2 regions of the Arthrobacter sp. TJ-240 genome follow, and region 1 is predicted to be linked to the other one. Evidence: riboswitches for the same ligand, from Rfam matches in the RefSeq annotation. Region 1 holds a riboswitch; the other holds the start of a gene.
The links. Region 1 has a riboswitch for cyclic di-GMP ahead of AC4D2C_RS03335 (glycoside hydrolase family 26 protein). Riboswitches for the same ligand answer to the same signal wherever they lie in the genome.
Positions count from the first base shown of each region.

Region 2: linked by a shared signal. The riboswitch ahead of AC4D2C_RS10415 (response regulator transcription factor) and the one ahead of AC4D2C_RS03335 (glycoside hydrolase family 26 protein) in region 1 are both predicted to bind cyclic di-GMP.

Region 1 covers NZ_JBZCNG010000001.1:684,538-694,012, forward strand. The annotation lists gene AC4D2C_RS03300 (AAA family ATPase) at 1-254, shown strand, start outside; gene AC4D2C_RS03305 (CGNR zinc finger domain-containing protein) at 269-814, opposite strand; gene AC4D2C_RS03310 (EamA family transporter) at 870-1,877, shown strand; gene AC4D2C_RS03315 (glycoside hydrolase family 26 protein) at 2,138-3,169, opposite strand; gene AC4D2C_RS03320 (Hpt domain-containing protein) at 3,675-4,061, shown strand; gene AC4D2C_RS03325 (DNA/RNA non-specific endonuclease) at 4,165-4,335, opposite strand; gene AC4D2C_RS03330 (hypothetical protein) at 4,339-4,530, opposite strand; cyclic di-GMP riboswitch class I at 5,125-5,202, shown strand; gene AC4D2C_RS03335 (glycoside hydrolase family 26 protein) at 5,353-6,495, shown strand; gene AC4D2C_RS03340 (hypothetical protein) at 6,864-7,202, shown strand; gene AC4D2C_RS03345 (glutaminase) at 7,227-7,697, opposite strand; gene AC4D2C_RS03350 (ArsR/SmtB family transcription factor) at 7,829-8,176, opposite strand; gene AC4D2C_RS03355 (type 1 glutamine amidotransferase domain-containing protein) at 8,248-8,862, shown strand; gene AC4D2C_RS03360 (SDR family NAD(P)-dependent oxidoreductase) at 8,862-9,475, shown strand, end outside.
Region 2 covers NZ_JBZCNG010000003.1:455,921-465,395, forward strand. The annotation lists gene AC4D2C_RS10385 (DUF2252 domain-containing protein) at 1-751, opposite strand, end outside; gene AC4D2C_RS10390 (permease prefix domain 1-containing protein) at 802-1,791, opposite strand; gene AC4D2C_RS10395 (PadR family transcriptional regulator) at 1,788-2,132, opposite strand; gene AC4D2C_RS10400 (cupin domain-containing protein) at 2,252-2,647, shown strand; gene AC4D2C_RS10405 (hypothetical protein) at 2,697-2,921, shown strand; partial or broken gene AC4D2C_RS10410 (GNAT family N-acetyltransferase) at 3,073-3,507, opposite strand; cyclic di-GMP riboswitch class I at 3,661-3,735, shown strand; gene AC4D2C_RS10415 (response regulator transcription factor) at 3,857-4,690, shown strand; gene AC4D2C_RS10420 (hypothetical protein) at 4,698-5,150, opposite strand; gene AC4D2C_RS10425 (DUF6221 family protein) at 5,329-5,619, opposite strand; gene AC4D2C_RS10430 (WYL domain-containing protein) at 5,646-5,960, opposite strand; gene AC4D2C_RS10435 (MMPL family transporter) at 6,000-8,153, opposite strand; gene AC4D2C_RS10440 (MarR family winged helix-turn-helix transcriptional regulator) at 8,254-8,715, shown strand; gene AC4D2C_RS10445 (class I SAM-dependent methyltransferase) at 8,757-9,475, shown strand, end outside.

The sequences.
Region 1 (9,475 bases):
CGCGGAGCCTGCTCGGGAGCAACGGCCCCGGCCCGGAGGACGGCGTTCCCACCGTGCACGGCGGCTCGTTCGGGTGGGGGCCCGGCACCACGTACTCCGGAAGCTACTCGCCCGCGTACGGGTCCTCGGCGTCCCTGTCCTTCGAGGGGGAGGGTTTCGCCGACGGAGGCTTCTCGGAGGACGGCTTCCCGGACGACGGCGTGCAGGGCATCGGCAGGACCGACGATGCGCCCACCGACGACGGCGGGCGCTAGCACCGGCGGAAGCTTCAGGCGCCCTGCGCCTTCCTCGCCCGGTAGGCCTTCACGTGCGTGCGGTTCGCACAGTTCCCGGTGTCGCAGAAGCGGCGGGAGCGGTTGCGGGAGAGATCCAGTACCACGCCGTCGCAGTCCTCGGCCGCGCAGGAGCGCAGGCGGTCCAGTTCGTGCCCGCGGATGACGTCGGCGAGGGCCATCGCGGCCTCGGTGGCCATGCGTTCCTCGAGCGGCGCTTCGGGCGCGGTCGCATGGAGGTGCCAGTCCCACTCGTCGTGCCTGACCAGCTGGGGAAGGGCGTTGGCCCGCCGGAGGATCGCGTTGACGAGTGCGACGGCGTCGTCCTCCTCCGCGAACCAGATCACCTCCAGCTCGGACCGCAGGGCACGGACGGACTCCAGCTCGGCGTCCATGTGGGTCCGGGAGCCGGAGAACCGCTGCTCCTCGAGGAACCGGTCGAGTCCCTCGAGGGTGGCCAGGGGATCGGCGTCCTCCTTGGCGGTGTTGATGAGCGCGGCCGCGGACGAGAGTGCCACTTCCGTGTCATGCGTGAAAAGCATGTTGACTCCTGACATCGTCCGCGCCTAGTGTCACTACCATAACTACTTCACACTCATGACACCAGTCACCGACACGAAACGAGCGGACATGACCCTGCGCCCTGCCCCCGGCCTGTGGATAGCCCTGATCTCCGCGGCGGCGTTCGGCGTCTCCGGCCCCTTCGCGAAGTCACTCCTGGAGATCGGCTGGAGCCCCGGAGCCGCCGTCGGCCTCCGCATCGGAGGCGCCGCCGTCGTGCTCCTGGTGCCCGTGCTGATCGCGCTGCGCGGCCGCTGGTCCACCCTGCGCGGCAACGCGCTCACCGTCATCATCTACGGCGTGACGGCGATCGCCCTGTGCCAGCTCTTCTACTTCAATGCCGTGCAGCGCATGTCCGTCGGCGTCTCGCTGCTGCTCGAGTACCTGGCGCCGGTGCTGATCGTCGGATTCCTCTGGCTGCGCTCGCGGAGGGCGCCGAATGCACTCACGATGATCGGATCCGTGACCGCCGTTCTCGGGCTCCTGCTCGTCCTCGACCTAGCGGGCGACGCACGGCTCGACCCCGTGGGCGTGCTGTTCGGCCTCGCTGCCGCCGTCTGCCTTGCGGTGTACTTCCTGATGTCCGCGCGCGTCGACGACTCGCTGCCGCCGCTCGTCATGGCCGGCGGCGGGATGGTGGTGGGCGCGCTCACCATCCTGGTGCTCGGCGTCACGAACATCATGCCGTTCCGCTTCGTGTTCACGGACGTCCAGCTCGCCGGGCGGACGTACAGCTGGGTGCTGCCGGTAGCCGTCCTCGTCCTCGTCGCCACCGTCGCGGGCTATGTGACGGGCATCGTGGCGGCGCAGCGCCTCGGGTCCAAGGTCGCGAGCTTCGTGGCGCTGACCGAGGTGATGTTCGCCGTCCTCGCGGCCTGGCTGATCCTCGGCGAGCTACCCGGCGCCGTGCAGTTGCTCGGCGGTCTCCTGATCGTCGCCGGCGTGGTGTGCGTACGGCTGGACGAGCTGCGGTCGGCGCCCGACGACGTCGCCGCGGCGGTGCTCGACCGGCCCAGTCCGGTGGAGCCGCTTCCGCGGGGGTGATGGCGCGGCAGGACGATGCGTCCGCGCCAACACCACCGCAGGCCGCAGGGACAAGAGGTGCACTGTGCTCTACTGACCTTGTGCCTCATCCCGTGGGGACACCGAAGGAAACCCTCGCAGGAGTGATGGCCGGAATGGCCTTCCAGCGGTGCTGCTTGCGCTCGGGACCGTTCTAGCTGTTTTGTTGGAGCCGGTACAAGGAGGGTGGAGCTACGCGTGGTTCCTTCTGAGAAATATCCTTGCCGTCGGCGGTGCGTGGGTCAGGTGAGGGGTTCTCCGCAGGTTCGTGGTTCGGGCGCGTAGTGGTACCAGTCCGGTAGTGCGGCGGTGAACTCGGAGCGGATGGTGTCGTTTTCCAAGACTGTCCAGTCCACGGGTGCGCCGACTTCGGGTTCCATCTTGTTCCACTCGAACCAGTTGACCATTTTGAGTTGCGGGAACCGTTCGTGCACTGTGGGGTCGAAGACCTGCTCCCACCAGGCCCGCTTGATGTTCAGGCTCCGGAGCTGACCGATGTCAGCCTGTACCAGCGACGCTGTCTCCGGGATCGCGACGGGCTTGCCGTGGTCTACTCCGTACTGGGTGTAGAAGTCCGGCAGCATCGAGTCGTTGCCGTTCTTGCCGTTGTAGGTGCCGGTGAGCTGGTCGATGAACTTGCCTTCCTCGGGCATCTCACTTTCGGACCAGGGGTAGGTGTTGCCCCAGTGGTAGAGGGACATGCCCACCCAGTCCACGGCGTCATCGCCCGGGTAGTAGGGGGCGTACGGGTCGTCGAAGGAGGTCAGGGTGCCGTCACCGGTGGTGTCCAGCTCCGAGAATCCGGGTGCTCCGGGGAGGGATTCGAATTCACCACCGGCGAACGGGTACCCGCCGGCGTAGTTCGGCGCCCACATCATCGCCGATCCCGGGGCCCGCCCGTGGACGGCGTCCGCGACGCGTCGGTACGCAGCGATGTACTCGGCCGGTTGCTGACCCCACGGGTACCAGGACCCGTTCATCTCGTGCGCGAAACGAACGATCACCGGCACGCCGTTCGTGTTGAACCCTGCCAGGAGGGCTGCGAGCTCGTCCGCACGCGCCGACGTGACCGCGTCGAGCCCTTCGATCGGCTCCAGGGTCAGTAGCAGCGTGCCCCCGTTCTGGCGCAGCTGCTCGGCCGCGGACGCCAACAGGCCCGGGTCTTCCTCGTTGAACGGGAAGTCCGCGAATGTCACCGCAACAGCGGGGCGTTCACCGAGCTTGTCCGAGTACTCGGCGAGGGTTTCCCTGCCCCACTCCAGATTCACGCCCATCAACGTTCCCGCGTCCGGGGCGAGATTCCTCCCTTCGATCGAATCACACGGCACAGCTTGGGTGTTGATGTTGCAGGCACACAGGGACAGGAGCAGCATCGCCAGCACCAGGCGAACAAGACGTGAGACCACGCTCCCAATCTACGGGTAGGGACTCACCCTGGAGCGGGAACAGAGCGAACTTCACCCAGTCCTGCGCCTACCTTGCCGAGTCGACCGCTTACTACGGAGCGCACCCACTACGGGTGGGTCAGAACAAGTAGCCGGTACTCGTGTGCCGGCCGCCCTTTGGCCTCGAAGATAGAAATGAACAGTTGCCAAAGCGGCGGCAGACGGTGGAGCCGGGGCAGCCATGACACACAACATTTCTGGTCCTGCCGATCCGCTGATTGCGGCCGAGATCGCCAGCACCACGTGTGCCTCGAACCCACCGACCGTGGACAGTCATCCACGCCGACCTCCGCGGCTGATAGTGGTCCTGGGATGAATCGGCTGGTAGGAACCCATGATTCCGGTTTTTGACCCAGTGGTGTTCGACGAACTGGTCGATGGGCTGGACTCGCAGATCATTGCCACTGACTTCCTCGACACCTTCACTGCCATGCTCGACGACCGCATCCGCGTCATCGAGCATGCGGTCAGGGCCCAGAATCGTGAGGACATCGTGAGAGCCCTTCATAGTCTGCGGGCCAGCGCCGCCATGGTTGGAGCGCGTCAGTTGAGCGAGTCCACCACGCGCGCACTCGGAAGCAACCACCCCGAAGCAATAGCTGTCGGGCCACTCGTCCGGACGCTTCAAGGGCAAGCTGACCTGTTTCGAACAGCAACTGCCACCTTCCGCACTCCCGCGGATTCCTCCTTGCCAGAGTCAGAAGTACGACAGCGCGTCTGACCAGTAGCTACCTGCCGCAGGGGTGGAGAAGTCTCAAGCGGATGTTCGAGCGCTCACGCAGGCTCAACACGGATGTCTGAAACAGACGTATCTGCCACACGTCTCAGGGATGCAGATAGGACTCCAGAACGAGCCAGAATTCGAGGCCCTGGTTGAACTTCGCCGCCTGCGGGGCCGCGTTGGTGTAGTCGAAGGTGTCCTCGTTCGCGGTGACTGCCTCGGCGCGCGTGTCACCCCAGACAGTCGAGACCCTCGCGGTCTGAGCGCTCCCCACCAGTCACAGTGGCAGTGGTACCGGCACCAGCAGCGACAGTGTCGGTGACAGCAGTAGGCCTGCCGCGAGTTCCTGCTGCCGGTCTCTGCCGATGCGGAAAGCTTCGAGCAGCACGCTCGCCTGGAAGCACCCGATGACCATCCGCCCACGATAGGCCGCGAGGGCGAGGAGCGTCATGACGGAACCTGCACCCACGAGGACCTCACTGCTCCTTGGTCGAAGCATCCATCTGTCGAAACTATCAGCCGATCAGGACCCACACCGGCTACCAAGTGGGGGATCGCCTGAGGTGCCTGGTCTCAGTACTCCTGCCGTCTGCTCGTGCGGCCATCGCTGGGCTTATGGTCCGCTGATGAGGGCGATGGTCGTTACGAGGACCTGGAAGAGGGCGAAGCCCCAGAGTGCGGAGGCGGCAGCCCACCACGGATATCTGCCCTTCAGCGCGAACACAGCTCCGGTCAGGCCGAGAACGATGGGTAGGGCAAAGACCCACAGAGGGCGGGGAGTGCCGGTCCCGGCCCAGTCAGGGAGGAGGAGAACGACTACGGTCGCCAGGAGCATCAGCACCCACCTCGCAACGGGCCGGATAGCTCGTGGTGGATGGCGTATTTCAGTAGCTTGCACAGCTGTTGAGCGGTGTGACTAGCATGGCGAAAGATTTTCTTACCTGGGGGAGTACTGCGGGAATGCTGCCCTGTTCTTTGCCTCTTCTACCCGGTTTTATTGATGATGGCAGGCAAGGATGGGGTTTGGCCCTTGTGGAGGGCCGGGCACCTTTCGGCAATCGCCCGGAGGTAAAGGCAAACCCGGGGTGACCCGGGGACGCAAAACCACGGGGCCTCCTTGGAGGCCAGCCGGGTTACCAAACCAGTGAAGGTCTCAGTCATGGTCTCAACCTTGCCCTTTTCCTTGTCCTCAGTTCCGCGTGTGGTCCCACCGGCTCCTCCTGGTGGTTTTGTCATGCGTGTTGTCTTACTTGTGTGTGCGGTTCTGCTGTTCTCTTTGGGTACCGCTCCTATGGCACAGGCCGCAGCGACAATCAGCCTCAGTAGCATTTCGGGACCAGCAGGAACGGTAGTAACGGTGACGGGTGCGGGTTTCCCGAAGAACATCAAAGGCTCGGTGACCGCAGGAGCCAGTAGTGCTGCGGTCAGTACCAACGGGAAGGGTTCCTTCCAGGCCTCTGTCGTTATTCCTGCCGGATCTCCCACTGTGACGATCATGGCGACAGCCGGTTCAGCTTCTGCCGCAGCGGTCTTCACCGTGCTCGAGCCTGCGCCCGCACAAGAGACAGGAGCGTCGACGACGAAGGGAATCCGCTTTGGGATCGGAACCAGTGGCGGTCCGGCCGCCGGGGCGGAACTCGATGAGGTGACAGCCATCGCCGGTGAAGCACCGTCCGTCGTGCTGTCCTACAAGGACTTCAACCAGGCACCTCCTCTAGCCGAACTTGACGCGGTACGGGCGCGAGGGGCACAGACATTGCTCACATGGGAGCCCTGGTCCTGGGGCGGCGGGGTGGAACAGCCCGCCTACTCCCTCGACCGTATTGCAGCCGGCGACTTCGATGCTTACCTGCGGCAGTGGGGTACTGCGCTTGGCCAGTGGGGACAGCCGGTCTACCTCCGCTTCGGGCATGAGATGAACGGGGACTGGTACCCATGGGCTGAGGGTGTCAACGGCAACGAGCCTGGTGACTACATCGCCGCGTACCGGCACGTTCACGACGTCGTCACATCCACGGGGGCCACGAACATCCAATGGGTGTGGAACGCGAACGTCCCCTACTGGGGTTCAACCCCCCTCAGCCAGCTTTATCCCGGCGCCAACTATGTCGATGTAGCAGCCCTTGACGGGTACAACTGGGGGACCTCGCAGACGTGGAGTATGTGGCAGGAACCCGATGTCCTGTTCGGTGAGGGGTTGTCACAAGTGAGACAGCTGGCATCAGGAAAGCCGATCATGATCGCTGAAACCTCGTCCTCCGAGATCGGCGGGTCGAAAGCGGCGTGGAACACCAACCTGTTCAACTACCTTTCGGCGCAGCCCGACGTCACAGCAGTGGTCTGGTTCCACATCAACAAGGAAGCCGACTGGCGCATCAATAGCAGTGACTCCTCAGCCAATGCCTTCCGGACGGCTCTTACGAGCCGGCGCTAAGACTCGCCAGATCGGAACAGATTCCACCGGAAGCCCGAAATAGGAAGCGGGCTTACTGGTTGGGTCTCCATCAGAAGGTCCTTCCCCGAGTCCCAAGGAGAAGCAATGATCCGGAAAGGCGCGGCCAGCCCGCGATACACGATGAGGATCGTCCTGTGGGACGTCGGTCCTTGGGCGCGGGTGGGTAGGAGGTTCCAGGCTTGTTCAGTGAGGGTTATCCTGCCGTGCAGGATCATTAGTCCTCCGGTACAAAGTTGGTCCCCTCTGACCAGGTGACGAGGGAGGGGGCAGATGGCCGTCCGGGTCTCACTCCCGCTGTACCGGGATGGGGAATGTTGCGACACAATGCTTCTTGAGGAGTCACCCCAATGAGGAAACCGCCCTACACAGGTCCGAACGACACCAACGACTTCGACAACCTCAGCCCGGACGAAGCCCTAAGAGCCTTTACCTCATACCGGCTTCTGGGGGATTGTTTTGAGCAATCGAGCGATGACGACCTGGCGGGGCGTGGCCGGCTCATCGGGAACTGGAAGACCTTGTTGAAGGACCGCCAGGAACAGGCGCAGCGAGCCGAGAGGGAGCTGGCAGCCGCCGTCCGGCTCGCGCGCAATGAGGGCGCAAGTTGGAATGACATCGCCCGCACCCTGCATCTCCCGCTCGAAGAGACACGCGCGCACTTCGATTGGCCCTACGGAGAGTTCTGAGGTGACCGGTGGTGCAGCATTCGGCTACTGGAATGCTGGGTGCTCCGCCCGCATGAGGTGTGCGAGTGCGTGGTTGCGGTCGCCGAGGAGGTGTTCGTTGTGGGCGACGCTTTCATCCACTTCGAGCCGACGCCCGGCGAAGGCGGAGAGGCCTCGGAGGATCCGCTCGTTACGCTCGTCGACATCGCTGCCGTCGATGAGCGATGCCGTGAGCAGCGCTCCGGCATTCACCATCGGGTTGGGTGGGCGGCCGGTGCCGCTTTCGAGCTTGATCGCGTCGAAGGCTTCGCCGGTCGGTTCGATTCCGATGAGGTCCAGGGCGTCGCCGTCCGTGTCCAGCAGGGCCAGGGCGAACAGGAACGGTTTGACCGCCGACTGCACGCTGAACGGCGACTCCGCCTGCGTAGTGCCGCGCACCGTCCCGTCGGGCAGGGCCAGGGCCAGCGCGCATTGGTCGGCGTCCGCGGCGGCGAGTTCGGGGATGCTGTCGTCCACGGGCCGGTGGATTGATGGTCGGAGCGTTGGAAGATCGACACGACCAGCTCCGGCGCCCCCTTCGGTCGCTCAGTAAGGTCTGATTCTTCTGGCACAGGCCCATGGATCCAGGGCGCCCTGCTCGAGGGGGGTCAATTACTCACAGCCCTGTGCGCGAGCAGGATGCTGGACAGGACGCCCGGGAACTGACGATCCAACTCCTCCTTGCGGAGCTTGACCGCGTGTTCACGCCCCTTCACTGCCGTGGAAGTGACTCCCGCTTCCCGCAAGGTTTTGAAGTGGTGGGACAGGGTGGACTTGTGGATGTCCAGCCCGTATTCCTGAACGCTGCAGGAGTGGTACTGCTCATCCCCCAGGCGCTGCACGATGTGAAGTCGAACCGGATCCGCAAGAGCTTTCAGGACGGCGATCAGCTCGATCCGGTCGATGGATGGTTCCGGAAAGGCCCCCGATGGGCCGAACCCTTCATTGTTTGACATGTGTCATACTATAGGTCATCATCAGACCGTTCGACGCATGTCAAACAATCCGAAGATGTGAGGAGTTTTTGATGCCAGTCACCTCGAACCCACAGATTGCAGACAATCGTGCTGCCATCCGTGACGAGCGGAGCCCGGTGGGCCGAATCGCCATACTTACAGCTGACGACGTCGAGGACGTCGAGTTCTTCTACCCTTACTACCGCTTTGTGGAGGAGGGCTACGACGTCGATGTCCTCACCCCTGCAGGAACAGACGTGACCGGATACAAGGGGCTTGCTCTCAGGACGGGAATCACGCCCGTCGCAGATGCACACGCCGGAGACTATGACGTCCTCTTCATTCCCGGGGGGCTGGCGCCGGCGGAGGTGCGGGCGAGCGCGGCCTCCATCGATTTCGTGCAGCGATTCGCTGGAACGGGACGGTTGATCGGAGCTGTCTGCCACGGCCCTCAGGTACTCATCACGGCAGGATTGGTGCAGGGCCGAAGGATGACAGCCTGGCGGGACGTCGCCCCGGAGATCACAGCGGCTGGTGGAAAGTACGTCGATGAGCCGGTCGTCGAGGACGGCCAGTTCGTCACCTCGCGCAAACCCGGGGACATGCCCTTGGAGCTTGCTCGCATCTTGGAGCGGCTGGGCCGGTCCGCCATCGAACATGCACCGACGAGAGCAGAGGCCCTGTGATGAGCGACCTGATAACAACTCCCTTCGATGCCCGTGCCACGGCCGCGGACGTTCTCGCGGGAATCGACCTGTCGGGCAGCACCTATGTAGTGACCGGTGGGGCGTCCGGGATCGGTGCGGAGACCGTGCGCGCCCTTGCCCAGGCAGGCGCCGGCGTGACGATCGCTACCCGCAACCCGGCCTCTGCCGACGTTCTCGTTGCTGATCTGGAAGGGAGTCCTGGTAGCGGCCCGGTACATGCTGTGTCCCTGGACCTCGCTGATATGCGTTCCATCGCGGCTTTCGCCCGCTCGTGGGAGGGGCCGATCGATGGTCTGGTGGCCAATGCCGGGATCATGGCCCTGCCACAACGCAATCTCAGCCCGGAGGGGTGGGAGCTGCAACTTGCCACGAACTACCTGAGGCACTTCGCCCTCGCCGTGGGGCTGCACCCGCATCTTCGGGCCGCTGATGCCGGACGCGTTGTCACCATCAGCTCCACTGCCCATCTGCGCTCCGCACTGAATTTTCAGGATCCGCAGTATGACCGCAGGGAGTACGACCGCTGGGGTGCCTACGCGCAGTCCAAGACAGCCGATGTCCTTCTCGCAGTGGGGATCACGCAGCGCTGGAG
Region 2 (9,475 bases), on a different contig from region 1:
TCCCGAAGCCCTTCTTCCCGACGATCCCCTTGACCCGGTAGAAGACGCGGCGGCGTGAGCGCTCACCGTCGGGGATCGTACCGAGGTAGCGCCCGAAGGCGTCGGACACCTCCGCGTACTCGTCCTCGTCGAGGGGTCGGATGGAGCCGTCGTCGCGGAACCGGCGCTCGTAGTCCTCGATCTGTGTCAGGGAGTCGAGCAGGCGCGTCCGCCGTGCGGCGCGGGCCTGCTGCAGCACGCGGTGGATGGCGCCGTCCGTGTTGTCGAGCCCGAAGGCGAAGGCCGACTGCTCGTCCTCCACATAGTCCCCGACCCGCCCGAGGTAGGCCTCGAGGTACGTGCGCGCCAGCCCGCGGACCGCCTGTGACGGCAGGGCCTTCTGCCAGCACAGCAGGGTCAGCGAGGCGACGAACCGGCGCAGGTCCCAGGAGAAGTGGCCCACGTACGCCTCGTCGAAATCGTTGACGTCGAACGTGAGCCGGCCCTGGTTGCTCATGTAGGTACCGAAGTTCTCGGCGTGCAGGTCGCCGTGGATCCACACCCGGCTCGTGCGCTCGTCCGCCCAGTCGTCCTCGAGCTCGGCCATGTCGGTGTAGAACAGGGACGCACTGCCGCGGTAGAAGGCGTAGGGATCCGCAGCCATCTTCCGGAATCGTGCACGGAAGGCGAGGGGGTCGGCGACCATCAGGTCCTGATGGGCCTCGACGAGGGTCCGGACGATGTGCTGCTTACGGGAATCGGTGGCTGCCATCCGCCCACGGTACGCCTTCCCTCTGCACGGCTCCGGGCGCCCCGACCGCCTCAGCGCAGGGCCGGGACCGCATGCAGCGGCGCCGCGACGGAGGCCCGGCGTGCCTTCAGGAAGCCGTCCACCACGTCCCAGGCCGCGATCAGCACCGTCACGGCCGTGACGATGGCGGTGACGGTCCAGCCACTGCCGGTCGCAACCGCCGGATCCCAGCCGACGGCGTCGACGAAGTCCGGGTTGAGCAGTCGCCCTTCGGACCACAGGAGGATCGCCGGGACCGCGAAGGCGACATTGAGAAGGACGTTCACGACGGCGGCGCGCCAGGACCAGCCCCGCAGGTACAGCCAGACGGCGAACCCGGCCTCGAGGACGATCAGCGCCAGGAACCACGGGAGCCAGAAGGACCACAGGGCGGGGTCGAGCAGCGGGATCGCGCTGCCGTCGTCCGCACGGGCGACGGACCGGACCTGCTGCCACAGGATCGCCCCGGCGAAGAGCGCGAGGAAGACGAGGGAGGCGACGAGCTCGGCCAGGCGCCCGTCGCGCGTGCGGTCCGGCAGCTCGGGAAGGCGCTCGACCGTCCATTCCATGCCGGTGTCGGCGGTGCCGCTGCGTTCGAGGACCACGAAGAGCAGTGTGGTCCAGAAGCCGATGTGCACGGTCGTGGTGATCGCCGTCGACACCGCGCTGCCGATCGCTCCCCCGATGCTGCCCGAGGTGAGGAGCTGCACCACCAGCACTGCGACGGCGGTGATGGGGACCACGATGGCGACGAGCGTCCTGAGGAGCCGCAGCCAGTCGAGGTAGTAGCGCGGTCCGATGAGCGTGAGGGGCCGATCCACGTAGTCCGCCGCGAGACGCTCCGGGTCCCCCAGCTGGACCAGTGCCGAGCGCTCCGCGGCGGCAGGGTCCTCGCCGGAGGCGAGGCGGGCGTCGACGGCGTCGCCGATCATCTCCCTGATCTCGGGGTCGAGGCCGGAGCGCTGGGACTCCGGGACGGTCCGCATGGCGGCCCACACATAGCGATCGGTCAGCGTGGTCATGGCACTTCCCCTTCGGCGAGGCGATGGAGCGAGGTCGTCAGCCGATCCCAGTCGGCCGTGAGGGTGGTGGCGAGGTCGTCACCGGCCGGGCTCGTCCGGTAGAACTTCCGCGGACGGGACTCGGCAGTGTTCCACTCACTCGTCAGCAGGCCCTGCTTCTCCAGGCGCCGCAGGAGAGGGTAGAGCGTGTTCGCGTCGACCTGGATGCCCAGGCCGTCGAGCGCTTCGAGGAGCGCGTACCCGTAGTCGGGGGTGCGCAGCCGGGTGAGGCATGCGAGGACGACCGTCCCGCGCCGCAGTTCCTGCAGGTGTCCGGCAATCAGGTCGTCGTTGTTTGCCATGCGCGAAACTATAGTGTGCGACACACACTATAGCAACAGGCACAACGGTGTAGCGCGCTGCGATGAGATCGGCCCACCCGCGACGTCCACCCGTCATCGCATCGAACCAGGAGGCAGCCATGGACCCCCGGACCACAACGCCGACCGGCGGATCTCCCCCGCCGGCGCGGGCCATCCCCCGGGAGGAACTGGCCCTTCCGGGCAGCAGGACGCGCCGCTTCGACGGCGGGTCCTTCGGCTCCGCCATCTCCTACTTCTCGGTGGACAACGACCCGGGCGACACCGTGGCCCTCCATCGCCACCCGTACACCGAGACGTGGGTGGTTCTCGACGGGAACGTGCGCTTCACCGTCGGCACCGCGGTTCTCGAGGGGACGGCGGGTGACACCGTCGTGGCGCCGGCCCGCGTCTGGCACGGCTTCACGAACGACGGCGACGGCCCGCTGCGGATGCTGTGCATCCACGCCTCACCCCGCATCATCCAGGAGTGGAAGAACGACGGCGAGCCCGCGTAACAGCGAATCCGCCGCCACGACCGGGGCGCCGGGTGACATACTGTCCGGCATGGACCTCGAGGAATGGTGGAACGGCGTCACGCAGCAGACGCGGGACTGGCTGATGGCCCACAACGGTGAGGCACTGAGTCCCGAGGTGGTGGCGGACATCAGCAGGGCGGGCGGCCTCGTGGCGACCGAGTCCTGGTGGATGGGTGGGCGCGGGCCCGACGGCGTGTTCCTCTCGGACGCGGCGACGGACTGGATCGAGGAACGTGCCAACGCCGAGGAGTAGCCGCCCGCCGACGCGATCTGAAGGGGTAGCAGGGCCTCCTCCCGTTCCACGGAGCCGCACCATGGCTGCGGTGTGCCGGTCCTGTACCGGGGCTGGGCCTCAAGGTGCGCGGTCCTCCGTCGTCCCGGGTGCCGGGCCAGCGCTCGAACCCGGCCGCCTCGTACGCCTGGCGTGCCGGCCGGTGGCCCGGATCGTCGCCGGTCTCGACGAGGACCATCCGCATCCCGGCCTCCCGCCCCCGATCGAAGGAATGGCCCATGAGGGCCCTGGCCACACCCCGGCGCTGGAACTCCGGGTCCACGGCCAGCACGTAGATCTCGCTCATGCTGTCCTCGGGATGGAACCGCGTGCACACCCAGCCCACGGGCCGGCCCTCCTCGAAGGCCACGGCGACGTTCTGCGGTTCGCCGTCGAGCACTGCCGCCAGATCGCGTATCTGGCGTTCCCGCCATCCGTCCGGATAGAAGGACTCGTAGGCGAACGGCGCCATCGCCTCGCGGAACAGCGGGAACACCGGCTCCCAGGCCCGTATCGAGAGCGCGAGCAGCGCCGCCCGGTGGGCCGGCTCGTACTGCACGATCTGCATGGAAGGACCGTAGCGCCCGCAGGCGTCCGGCGCAGCCTTCGGCGGGCTCGCTTCCCTGCAGCGGGGAGGTGCCCGGCACGGCACGGACCGCTGCGTGCCCGCGTCACGGATGTGTCGGTCGGGGTTGCTAGTATCGTCGGGCGGGCAACCGCTCGTCGATAAGGGCAAACCCGGTGCGAGCCGGGGACGCAAAGCCACGGGACCCACGAGGTCAGCCGGGCCGCCGAAGAGAACAGGTCCACGAGTATGTCTCGGACAGTCCAATTCAATACAACTCCCGGATCGGCCGAAGGCGCTGTGCTCAGGCCCACCTCCCCCGCCACGCGGAATCATCGTGGGACGCCCCGCTATGAGTAGCTCCGGACCCGGCGAGGTCCGGGCGGCCGTCGTCATCGAGGACGATCTCGACATCCGCAACCTGGTCTCCGCCATCCTCGCCCAGGGGGGCTTCCAGGTGACCGGCGCGGCCACCGGCCGTGAGGGCGTCGACATAGTGCGCCAGGAGCATCCGGTCGTGGTGACCCTCGACATCGGGCTGCCCGACATCGACGGGTACGAGGTCCTCCGGCGGATCCGCTCCACCACGGACTGCTACGTGATCGTCCTGAGCGGTCGCGGGGACGAGCTGGATATCCTGACCGCCCTCCAGGCCGGCGCCGACGACTACGTCCTGAAGCCCTTCCGCCCACGGGAACTGCGGGCGCGCATCGACGCGATGCTCCGCAGGCCCCGCGCCGGCCAGATGGCACAACATGCGTCCGCACCGTCCGCGCAGTCCGCGCCGTCCGGGATTCCCGCTGCAGCTCCCGTCCTGTCCGGGGACGCGAGCCAGGAATCGTCCGACACGCTCCTGCGGAACGGAGTCCTCGTGGTGGACAGCGACGCCCGCACCGCGAGTTGCGCCGGCGTCGAGCTGCCACTGACGAAGACGGAGTTCAACCTCCTGCACGAACTGATGCGGAGCAACGGCGCGGTCCGGACCAAGGAGGAGCTCGTGCGGGTCTCGCGGGGTCGCGACTACCGCGGCTACAACTTCGTGAGCCGGACGGACGAACGGGCCATCGAGGTGCACATCGCCAACCTCCGCCAGAAACTGGCGCGGACCAAGGGTGACCCGGACCTGATCGTGACGGTCCGAGGCGTCGGCTTCCGGATCGTGCCGCGGAGCGCCACCTCGCGCTGAATCGGCATCAGGGGTGTTCGGAGGGCTCCTGAAGCGTCCGGACGGTGTCGTCGGCGCAGCCGCGCAGCAGGGTGAGGGTGCGCCTGGCGCCCTCCAGGTCGCCGGTCGTGATCAGCCGGAGGGTTGCGCGCCCGGCCTGGCCGAGGCGCAGTGCGCCCACCATCGCCGCGGAGGCCGTCACGCTGAGCACGGCGTCCTCGGCTCCCGCCGCGTCCCCCTCGGCGAGCCGGAGGTCCAGCCTGTCGATCTTCCCTGGCAGATCGACGCAGAAATCCCGCGCGAACTGCCGAACGGTCGCCGCGTCGGAGAAGTCCCGCCGCATGTCCCGGAGGACCGCCGGGTCCAGGAGCTGCGCTGTCTTCCCGGGCGCGACCGGGACCGTGACGGCTCCGACCCCGAGGGGTGCAGGGCCGTGGTCCTGGTGCTGGCCAGGGGAGGGCGGGGTGGAATGGATGGGCACGCTTCAAGGGTAGTGACGGTCCGCCCACCCGGAGGTGTCCCTCGATGTTATTGCGCAAAGCTTGCGGAAGGATGACATCTCGTGGTCGGGACAGCCCTGACCGGCCGCGGTCGCGGCCGATCAGCCTTGTGCGCCGGAGCTGCTGAGGGGCAGGAGAGGTCCTCCCCGAGCGGCCTCTCTAGGCCTTCAGCTCGTCCTTCAGTACCGCCGCCGTCCGCCACCCGGCACTGTAGTCGGCGTGTCCGGCCCACGGTAGCGCCAGCAGTCCGAGGACCTCCGCGCGCTGCTGGGCGTCGAGTTCGGCGACCGCGTACCGGAGGAGCTCCCGCTTGGCCCGGCATTCCGCGAGGACCCGCTGGGGGTCGAACCAGCCGCCGACGCCCCACACTTCCTCGGGCAGGCTTCCCCTGCGGGCCGCCTTCTCGTCCTCGGAGATACGTGCGTCAAGAAAGGCGGCGATGTCGTTCATAGGTAGAGAGTAGCGACCTTCAGCCCTCATGGGACCCCGCGCCACGGGCTCGGACGAGCCTGCATCCGGTCGAGCCGGAAGAGACACCGGTCGTCGCGCTCGAGGTCATAGGCGATGAGGTACCAGTACTGCTGCCTCCGCGGCGCGCACCTCCACGGGCTCGTCGGGCAGGTCGAGACTCCAGGAGTACCCGGCGCCGCGACGCGGGGAACGCTCGTCGTCTCGATCACGAGCCCGGTGAGGTCGACGTCGGACACCTCACCGGGCTGGCCCTCGTCCGAACGGGCGAACAGCAGGAGGTCCTCGACGAGGGAGGACATCCGCTTCGACTCGCTGTCCACGCGTTCGAGTGCGGACCTGCCGGACGGGCCCACCGTGGGTCACCGCGGGGACGGCACCTTCCCCAGTGCCGATGGCCACCAGATCCTCGGGCCGATGTCGTAGGCGAGCGCCGGGATGAGCAGCGAGCGCACCAGGAGGGTGTCCAGCAGCACGCCGAATGCCACGATGAACGCGATCTGCGCGAGGAACAGGATCGGGATCACGCCCAGCGCGGCGAAGGTCGCCGCCAGCACCACGCCGGCCGAGGTGATGACGCCGCCGGTCACGCCGAGTCCGCGGAGGATGCCGGGGCGCGTGCCGATGCGGAGGGACTCCTCCCTGACCCGGGTCATCAGGAAGATGTTGTAGTCCACCCCCAGGGCCACGAGGAACACGAAGCCGAACAGCGGCACCGACGCGTCCGCCCCCTCGAACCCGAAGATGTTGTTGAACACCAGCGCCGAGACGCCGAGGGCCGTCGCGTAGGAGAGCGCCACGCTGGCCACGAGGAGCACGGGCGCGAGCACCGAGCGGAGCAGGACGATCAGGACCACGAGGATGACGGCCAGGACGATCGGGATGATCTTGACGAGGTCGGCGAGTGCGGTGTCGTTCGTGTCGATCGCCACCGCCGTGACCCCGCCGACCAGCGCGTCTCCTCCGCCGGTCTCGTCGAGCGCCGTGCGCAGTTCACGCACCACGTCCTCGGCCTGCTCCGAGTCGGCCTGGTAGCCGAGCGTGCCGCTGATGAGGACCCGCCCGTCCTCGACGACGGCGGCGCCGCCCGGGTCCGTGGTCAGGGCTGCGTCGGAGATGCCCTCCTGCGCCGTGACGACGTCGAGCACCGCCTGCTGGTCCGCCTCGGGCGCGACGACGTAGACCGGACTTCCCGAGCCCGCGTCGAAGTGGCGGCCGAGCGCCTCCTGGCCGTCGACGGCGTTGGAGGGCGTGAGGATCACGGCGGACTGGGGGACGCCGTTCGCCTGCAGTTGGGTCAGCCCGAGGGCGCCGGCGACCAGGATGAGCAGGGACGCTGTCCACAGCACCCGCGGGCGGCGGGCCACGAGCAGCGCCACCCCCCGCCAGAGGCCCCTGAGCCCTTCGAGTCCTGTCTCCGGCCCGGCGCCGGTCGGCGCCGCGTGCTTGCCGTGGTGCGGGGCGACGACGGCGCCCGCCGCCGGGTTGAAGCGCGGGACCAGGGGCCAGAAGGCCGCCCTGCCCAGGAGGAGCAGGAGCGCGGGGAGGAGCGTGAGCGCTGCAGCGAGCGAGAAGGCGATGCCGATGGCGGCGATGGGTCCGAGGCTCCGGTTCGAGTTGAGATCCGAGAAGAGCAGGCACAGGAGGCCGAGGATCACGGTGGCGCCGGAGGCGAGGATCGGCTCGAACGAACCGCGGAAGGCCACACGCATGGCCTCCCACTTCGTCTCGTTCCCGACGAGTGCCTCCCGGAATCGGGCGACGAGCAGCAGCGCGTAGTCCGTGGCCGCACCGATCACGAGGATCGAGAGGATGCCCTGGCTCTGGCCGCTGAGCTGGATCAGATCGAGCTTCGCGAGAGCGAAGATCAGCAGGATCGACGTCGCCAGGGCGAACACCGAGGTCAGCAGGACGAGGAACGGCAGCACGATGGACCGGTAGACGGCGAGGAGGATGACGAACACGGCGCCGAGCGCGACGGCGAGCAGGATGCCGTCGATCCCGCCGAAAGCCTCCACGAGGTCGTTGGTGAGCCCTGCGGGGCCGGTCACGTAGCCGGTGACGCCGTCGGGCAGTTCGTCGTCGAGGATGGTGCGCAGTTCGCCCACCACCTCGGCGAGTTCGGCGTCGGAGGAGACGAACGCGACGTACTGGACCGCGAGACCGTCCTCGGACGGGATGGGCCCGACGACCGGCGGAGCACCCTCGGCCGCCGGCTCGAGCCCCTCGACCTCCCCGAGCATGGCGGCGAGATCCTCGTAGGGTCCGAGGTCCCGCGGGTCGATCGCGGTCTCCGATTCGGCCACGATGATCGCCGGGACGGCATCGGAGTCACTGAATCGCTGCTGCATCTCGCCCGCCTCCGTGGACTCGGCGCTGGCGGGCAGGAAGGACGCCTGGTCGTTGCTCGAGACCTCCTCGAGCCGCCCGAACGTAGGACCACCGACCGCCGCCCCGATCAGCCAGATCAGCACCACGACCGCGGGCAACAGCACCCTCAACCATCTGTTCTTCATGGAGTTCCTTACCCACTCGTACTTATCTCTGCAGTAGAGTATATCCATGGTGGAGATAATGTGCACGGGCTTAAACTGAAGGGAAAGGAGGCGAGGACCCATGGCCGCGAGGGAAGAACTCATGGCACTGCTGCGGCAGTTCACGGTCGAGACCGACCGCTATGTCGACGTCGCGAGCGAGCGGGACAGCCTCTACCGCACCGACCTCCATGCCCTGAGCATCATGATGGGCGCCGCTCGCGCCGGACTCACGGTGACCCCCGGATTCCTGCGGGAGGAGCTCAACCTGAGCTCGCCGGCCACCACGGCCCTGGTGGACCGCCTCGATTCGGCGGGCCACGTGACCCGGCGGCGCAGCGACGTCGACCGTCGGCAGGTGCACCTCGAGATGACGGAGAAGGCACGCTCCACGGGGGCGATGCTGTTCGCTCCCCTCGCCCGCCACATCGACGCCGTCTTCGACAGGTATTCCGAGGAGCAGCTGGAACTCCTGCGCGACATGCTCCAGGACGTCACCGATGCCACGGTCGCCGCGCGTGACGTGGCGCTGGACGGCGGCTGAAATGCTGACTGATGGGCCTCCCGCCGGTTAGCCTTCGGAGCATGAACGACGAGGTCTACTCCCACGGACACCATCCGAGCGTCACGGCGGCGCATGCAGCGCGGACCGTCGCGTCGTCGGCCGCCTACCTCGAGCCCTTCCTCGAAGCCGGCCTGGACGTGCTGGACGTCGGCTGCGGCCCCGGCAGCATCACGGCAGGGTTCGCGGATCTGGTGGCACCGGGCTCGGTGACGGGCATCGACAGCTCGGCGGACGTCGTCGCGCAGGCCGCGGAGGCGCACGCCGACCTCGCGAACGTCGAGTTCCGCGAGGGCAACGTGTACGACCTCGACGCCGCCGACGAATCCTTCGACCTGGTCCACGCACACCAGCTCCTGCAGCACCTGGCCGACCCCGTGGCGGCCCTCCGCGAGATGCGCCGCGTCGTCCGGCCGGGCGGGATCGTGGCGGCCCGCGAGGCCGATTTCGGTGCGATGACCTGGTTCCCGGCGGTCGAGGAACTCGACGAGTGGCGGGAGCTCTACCGCACGCTGGCACGCGGCAACGGCGGGGAGCCCGACGCCGGGCGCCGCCTCCCCGGGTGGGCGGCGGCGGCAGGTTTCGCGGCTATCGAGGTGTCGTCGACGAACTGGGTGTATGCCACTGCCGAGGACCGGCGCCTCCTCGCCGAGTCCTGGGCCGAGCGCGTGCTGCACTCGGCGTTCGCCGGGCAGACCCTCGAGCGCGGCCTCGCCGACCAGCGCACCCTCGACCGGCTGGC